2 linked regions of the Solitalea lacus genome follow. The protein of the gene in region 2 binds, or shares a complex with, the protein of the main gene of each other region. Links are inferred from orthologs where the notes say so. Each region holds a gene or a part of one and is shown on either strand. Other genes may lie near its edges. The genes, in order: mnmE and mnmG.

Region 1 (3,245 bases), 2.5 Mb from region 2 along the record:
ATTAATGAGCTTTTTCTTGTAGCGCACCAATTCTCGGAGTTCGCGAATAGATTGCTGGGGGATAAAACTGGGTTTTAGTAAGCCACTGGCCAGCAGTTTGGCAATCCAGGCACTATCCTTCTTGTCGGTTTTATGCCCAGGGACATTTTTAACATGCCGGGCATTGACCAGGATGACCCTGAAATGGGTGTCCAGAATCGTAAAAATCGGTTTTCAGTAAATCCCGGTACTCTCCATGGCCACATCGGTAACGCCTAAGGATTCAAGCCAGTAACAAAGGGATTCTAAATCCGGCGTGAAGGTGAGAAACGTACGGGTGCATTCTGTAATACCGGTACCTCTTACGGTTGCTACAACCGTTTTTTGATGAACGTCTAAACCACAGCAACGTTCGATTTGAAGAGGAAATTCAACAACTTGTTCCATGAGAAGTGTTTTAGGTAGTAACAATTTTCATGGCCGTTGGTGAATTCCCAATTCATGTATGTTTTATTTATAGTGACTACTAATTCCTTTTAAACTTTTCAAAGAGCATGTCCCAACGGGATCGGCCAAATTAAAAGCTGTTTGAATTAATGAAATATTGTACCCAATTGCAACCCCTTCATTTTTAATATTAATTGAACTTTCTGATACAGTTGCATATTCCGAGCAGATATTCATAACTTCTTCCATAGCTGGTTGATTGAAAAGTGTTTCTCCAGCTTTTGCCCCAGAAAATCTACAGGCATAGACAACCGGCACGCCTACAACAGTAGGTTCACTTTGGGTGTTGACGAGAGTAACATTTCCGTAATCAATACCAATTACCATTAAATGATTCAACCTCAGGAGAAAAGTATTGAGGCAACATAGTAGGAACCTAATTTTCAACATTGTTGTTCCAAAAGATCCGAAGTTTTTGCCATCTAGGAAAATTTCAAATTCGATAACCTCGACACCATCCTTAGGAGTTATGAAAGCTTGATAGCTATATAGCTATTTTACAATATTTATTATTCGTTTATTTTGTAGGCTTACTTTCCGATACAAAATCTTGTAAAAATTGAATCCAGCAAGTCTTCATTTGATATATCGCCAGTTATTTCACCTAAATGATGTAATGCTCGCTTAATTTCAAAGGCCAATAATTCACCTCCAAATGGCTGATCCATCAAGTGCAGGGTGTCATCTAATGCTTCATTAGTTTTTTGCAGGGCCTCCAGGTGACGAACATTTGAAATCATCGTTTCATCATTATTCAACTGATCTACATGTGCTTTGTGCAATAAGGTTTCAGTGAATTGATCTAGGTGCACTTTATCTCTGGCTGAAATAAATAAAACTCCATTAAGTTCTTTGTAACGTTTTTTCCATTCCTGCTCGTTACCTTTATCCAATTTATTGGCTACCAACAATATTGATTCAGCTGAAGTATGTTTGGATAATTCCAGAACAATTTCGCCCAACTCTTTAGCATCGGTTTCTTCCGGATCAAACAAATAAATTACTACGGCAGATTGACGAATTTTTTCGTATGCTTTTTCAACCCCAATGGCTTCAATCTTGTCTGAAGTTTCCCGAATACCGGCAGTATCAATAAAACGGAAATTGATGCCACCAATATTGATTTCATCTTCAATAGTATCACGCGTTGTACCGGCAATTTCAGAAACAATAGCTCTTTCCTCGTTCAACAACGCATTCAATAAAGTTGATTTTCCTACATTCGGTTTACCCGAAATTACTACCGGAATGCCATTTTTTATGGCATTTCCTAAGTCAAAAGAAGAAATAAGTTTACGTATTACACTCTGAATGCTGTTAATCAAAGCTTTTAGCTGAGGGCGGTTGGCGAATTCTACATCTTCCTCTGAAAAATCGAGTTCGAGTTCTATTAACGCTGCAAAGTCAATCAGCTGCTGACGCAAAACTTTCAGTTCATTTGAAAAACCGCCTCGTAGCTGACGTAAGGCCATATTGTGCGATGCCTCAGTGCGGCTGGCAATTAAATCGGCAACAGCTTCGGCCTGAGATAAATCTAGCTGACCGTTTAAAAAAGCGCGTAATGTAAACTCACCAGGCTTTGCTGTACGAGCCCCATTTTTTATAAACAGGTTGATTAGCTTTTGGATAATGTATGGCGAAGCGTGACAAGAAACCTCAACAGAATTCTCGCGGGTATAAGAATGGGGTGCTACAAACACAGTTGCCAAAACCTCGTCAACAATTACATCATTTTCACGAATGGTTCCAAAATGAACCGTATGAGAGGTTTGTTTCTCCAAGTTTTTTCCAAAGAAAACCTTATTACAAATTTTAATTGCATCAGGGCCTGAAAGTCGGATAACAGCTATAGCTCCGGTTCCTGATGGTGTGGCTAATGCAACTATGGTATCTTCAGCAAAAGGAGTGGTTTGTAACATGCGTTTTGATTTGTGGCAAAGATAAGAGATTGAACAGTGCAGCTTTAAAGTTTTTTGGCTTTTTCGGCACGCAACATCTCCCCAAATGTAAGGTTATAAATCATTGCATTTACTGTTAGCGCAATGCGTTTAATACGCGTAGGCTCAGTTTTAGCACTGTTAACCCAATTAATAAAATAGTTTTGATTTGATTTGTTTAAACTTTCAAATTGAACTATAGCTTCAGGCTCGTCGCAAAGGCAGGTATATAAATCTTCAGGTATTTCTATTTTAAAATCAACGTCTTCCTCTAACTCAACGTGGAGCATTGAACCTTCACTTTTGCCTAATTTTTTACGCAATTGTGCATTCAAACTTAGAATAAAATTACCCGAACCGACAGGCAACAAGGCCATTCCATAAACCGGAGTAGAATCCAATCGTCCCCTAACTCTCATTTCCTTTTTGTTACCCGGTTTAATTTCATTAGCAACGTCTGCGGGAACATCAATATAAGTCCAGCCTGTTTTTTCACCCTTCTGTTTATATTTAAAAACGACTGCTTCAAAGGCCACCATGTTGTAAAGGTTATGTTTAGACGTATACTCTAAAATCGTAAATCCGAAGTCTTATTAATTAAAATTTCTCTTCAATTCCCAAACCAAATAAGGCGAAATCATACTTCACCGGATCATTAGGATCCAGCAATCTTAGGTTTTCACTAAGTTCGAGTGTTGTTTGCCAATCAACTTGTTTACGTGTAATTAAACCAAGTTTACGTGCAACCCGTTCAACATGTAAGTCAAGAGGACAAAGCAAATTTTTCATCTCAATATTATCCCAAATACCAAAATCTACTCC
Region 2 (3,214 bases):
ATCTTTATAAGCGTAAATGGCATATTTTCCATTTTTGATATTGTTTAGTTCATATTTACCACCTGTTGTAGTGCTAGTGTAAATTATTGGTTTTTGCTTATAGAGTTTTTCAATATCTGTAGGGTAGAGGGCAACAAGAACTTCTTTTGTTTGGGCAGTATCAATTATATAATCAACCGTACCTGAAATTTTTAACGAATCAATGAATTTGCCAGTTGAAAAAACATAATGATAATTTTTATATTCATTAGATTCATTTATGTCAGCAATTGAATTTCCGAAATTGATAGAGTAAGTTGTATTTTTACTTAATGTGTCAACAAACTTTATAATTACAGTATTTTTTTTTGCTGTAATTTCTGGTGCAAGTTCCATCTCTGGAGTAATGCTTATTTCCTTGTACTGATTTTTGAGTTGAACCATTTCATTAAATTCAATCTCAATTTTTTTCTCTGCAAAGTTTAAAGTTTTATTTTTTGGATTTTCACTAACAAGTTTTGGAGCTGTTTCATCTTTTGGTCCGCCTGTTGGGCTTACCACATTGGCGCATGCACTTACTAATATTGATAATGCTAAGAATAGCTCATTTTTTTTCTTTAAAAACTTCCCTTTTGAAAATTTCACGTTTTTAAGCCCTCAGTTTAATTTTAATGCTTTTATGATAAATAATATTAAAGTTTTTAGAAAGTGGGTTATATCGCCTTAAAATAGGTAGATATTTTTAATTTAAAATTTATCTAAGTAATTAAAAATCAATTACTTAGATAAATGTATCATTAAAACAGATATATCAGCAGGCGAAACACCGGAAATTCTTGATGCTTGACCTAAAGTTCTTGGTTTTATTTTTTTTAGTTTTTCTCTCGACTCTTTCGAAAGTGAAATTAATGTATCATAATCAAAATTTGGATTGATGTTTTGATCTTCCATTTTTTGAAGTTTTGAAACCATTTCTAATTCTTTTTCAAAATAGCTTTCGTACTTAACCTTAATTTCGGCTTGTTCAATTATTTCTTGTTTTGATCCATTAATAAATTCTTTTAACGGCTGGTATGCATTTATTAAATCATCAATATTAATTTGAGGACGTGATAATAAGTTAAATAATTTAACATTTTGAGGGATCGGCGAAGTTCCTTGTTGATCTAAGAATGCATTTATTTCTGACGGTTCAACTGATTTAGCTTTCATATATTGAACAATGTCATCCGATTTTGCAATCTTTTCTTCAACTTTTCTTAAGCGTTCGTCTGATGCTAAGCCAATATTTTGTGATAGTTTAGTTAATCGAATATCCGCATTATCTTGGCGAAGTAGTAAACGATGTTCTGCTCTTGAAGTAAACATACGATAAGGTTCTTCTGTTCCTTTTGTTACAAGGTCATCAATTAATACCCCAATGTAGGCCTCTGATCGAGATAAAACTAATTCATGTTTTTCATTGATTTTTTGGTGAGCATTTATACCTGCCATAAAACCTTGTGCTGCGGCTTCTTCATAACCGGTTGTTCCATTTATTTGGCCTGCGAAAAATAAGTTAGAAATATGCTTGGTTTCGAGTGTTGTATTTAATTGAGTAGGAGGGAAGAAATCATATTCAATTGCATATCCTGGTCGGAAGAACTTTGCATTTTCAAAACCAGGTATTTTTGTTAAAGCACGATACTGAACATCTTCAGGTAATGAAGTAGAAAATCCGTTTACATATACTTCTACAGTATTCCAACCTTCAGGCTCCACAAAAATTTGATGGCGTTCTCTTTCTGCAAAACGATTTATTTTATCTTCAATAGAAGGGCAGTATCGTGGACCTAAACCTTTTATACGGCCAGTAAACATTGGTGAACGATCAAAACCTTCTTTAAGTATATCATGAACTTCCTGACTAGTATAGGTAATATAACAAGAACGTTGTTCTTTTGGTAGTTCAAAATCAAGGTATGAAAAGCGACTTGGATTCTCATCGCCTTGTTGTTCTTCCATAACTGAATAATTGATACTTCTACCATCAATACGAGGAGGGGTACCTGTTTTCATTCTACCAGCTTCAAAACCTAGTTCAACTAAATTTTCGGTTAATCCGGTTGCGCCTTTTTCTCCCATTCGTCCACCACCAAATCGTTTTTCTCCAATATGAATGGTACCATTTAAGAACGTTCCATTAGTAAGTACTACTGCTTTAGCTTTTATTTCTAAACCAAGTGATGTTTTTACACCATAAATAGTATTTCCTTTTACTAATAGGCCACTTACCATATCCTGAAAGAAATCCAGGTTTTTGGTATTCTCTAGCATATAACGCCATTCTTCATGAAATTTGTAGCGATCATTTTGTGCTCGTGGACTCCACATTGCTGGACCCTTAGAACGATTCAGCATTCTAAATTGAATTGTAGTTTTATCACTCACAATTCCTGAATATCCACCCATTGCATCAATTTCTCGAACAATTTGTCCTTTAGCCACGCCACCCATTGCTGGGTTACACGACATTTGTGCAATAGTTTGTAGATTCATTGTAATTAATAGAACTTTAGAACCTAGATTTGCAGCTGCTGCTGCTGCTTCACAACCGGCATGACCAGCTCCTACTACTATAATATCGTATTCCGAAAACATATCTATTTAATAATGTTCCACGTGGAACATGGTTTATCTCTTTAATTTTAAATAATTTGCAAAGTTACGAAATTGATTTTAGTAGTTTATTTATATTGATGTTGTATTAATGTTTCACGTGGAACATTAATTTTAAGATTGAATAATATTGAGAATATTAAGTTAATAGTGGTAAGGTGTTTTAATTGGTATTTTATTATTATATACTTTATTAGATTTATCTGTTTAATTGTAATTCAGTATAATAATATTAAGTTAGGAATTAATTTAAAGACCGTGTTTGTGTTGTAATACTCTAATCTAATTGATTTATAATGTTTCTTTATTTTAGCGAATTGATTATTATTTAAATGAGGATTATTTATAATTTCAAGATAGGATAATGATTTTAGGTGTATATAGATAAATAAAAAACCCGTTAGCTCTAACTAACGGGTTTTTTATATGATTTGTATTATTTTAATTTTGATTTAGAAGTTATAACCTATACCTATAGCACCTGATGGAAATATATTTCCTGATGTACCTATTATAGGTGTAAAGCCTATTCTCCAACTAAAACCACCATCAATTGGTTGTCTTCTATACATAAATG

The links.
Region 1: the proteins of mnmG (region 2) and mnmE are in contact, whole or in part, in a solved structure (PDB 9HIP), measured with the Escherichia coli proteins. The link is inferred for Solitalea lacus from one-to-one orthologs.

What each region holds. Positions count from the first base shown.
Region 1 is NZ_CP091740.1:2,780,933-2,784,177, forward strand. What follows is about bases 212-3,116. They hold mnmE (tRNA uridine-5-carboxymethylaminomethyl(34) synthesis GTPase MnmE), read right to left. Parts: upstream 2,406-3,116; coding sequence 1,017-2,405; downstream 212-1,016. Other genes in these bases: L2B55_RS11930 (hypothetical protein), read right to left, coding at 214-426; L2B55_RS11935 (hypothetical protein), read right to left, coding at 490-825; L2B55_RS11945 (YdeI/OmpD-associated family protein), read right to left, coding at 2,450-2,962; L2B55_RS11950 (TIGR02757 family protein), read right to left, coding at 3,021-3,116. In the rest of the region: L2B55_RS19065 (IS110 family transposase), read right to left, coding at 1-207; more of L2B55_RS11950, read right to left, coding at 3,117-3,245. UniProt on the Escherichia coli protein: Exhibits a very high intrinsic GTPase hydrolysis rate. Involved in the addition of a carboxymethylaminomethyl (cmnm) group at the wobble position (U34) of certain tRNAs, forming tRNA-cmnm(5)s(2)U34.
Region 2 is NZ_CP091740.1:310,676-313,889, reverse strand. Bases 189-3,062 are described here. They hold mnmG (tRNA uridine-5-carboxymethylaminomethyl(34) synthesis enzyme MnmG), read right to left. Parts: upstream 2,620-3,062; coding sequence 757-2,619; downstream 189-756. Other genes in these bases: L2B55_RS01275 (Ig-like domain-containing protein), read right to left, coding at 189-624. In the rest of the region: more of L2B55_RS01275, read right to left, coding at 1-188; L2B55_RS01265 (hypothetical protein), read right to left, coding at 3,090-3,214. UniProt on the Escherichia coli protein: NAD-binding protein involved in the addition of a carboxymethylaminomethyl (cmnm) group at the wobble position (U34) of certain tRNAs, forming tRNA-cmnm(5)s(2)U34.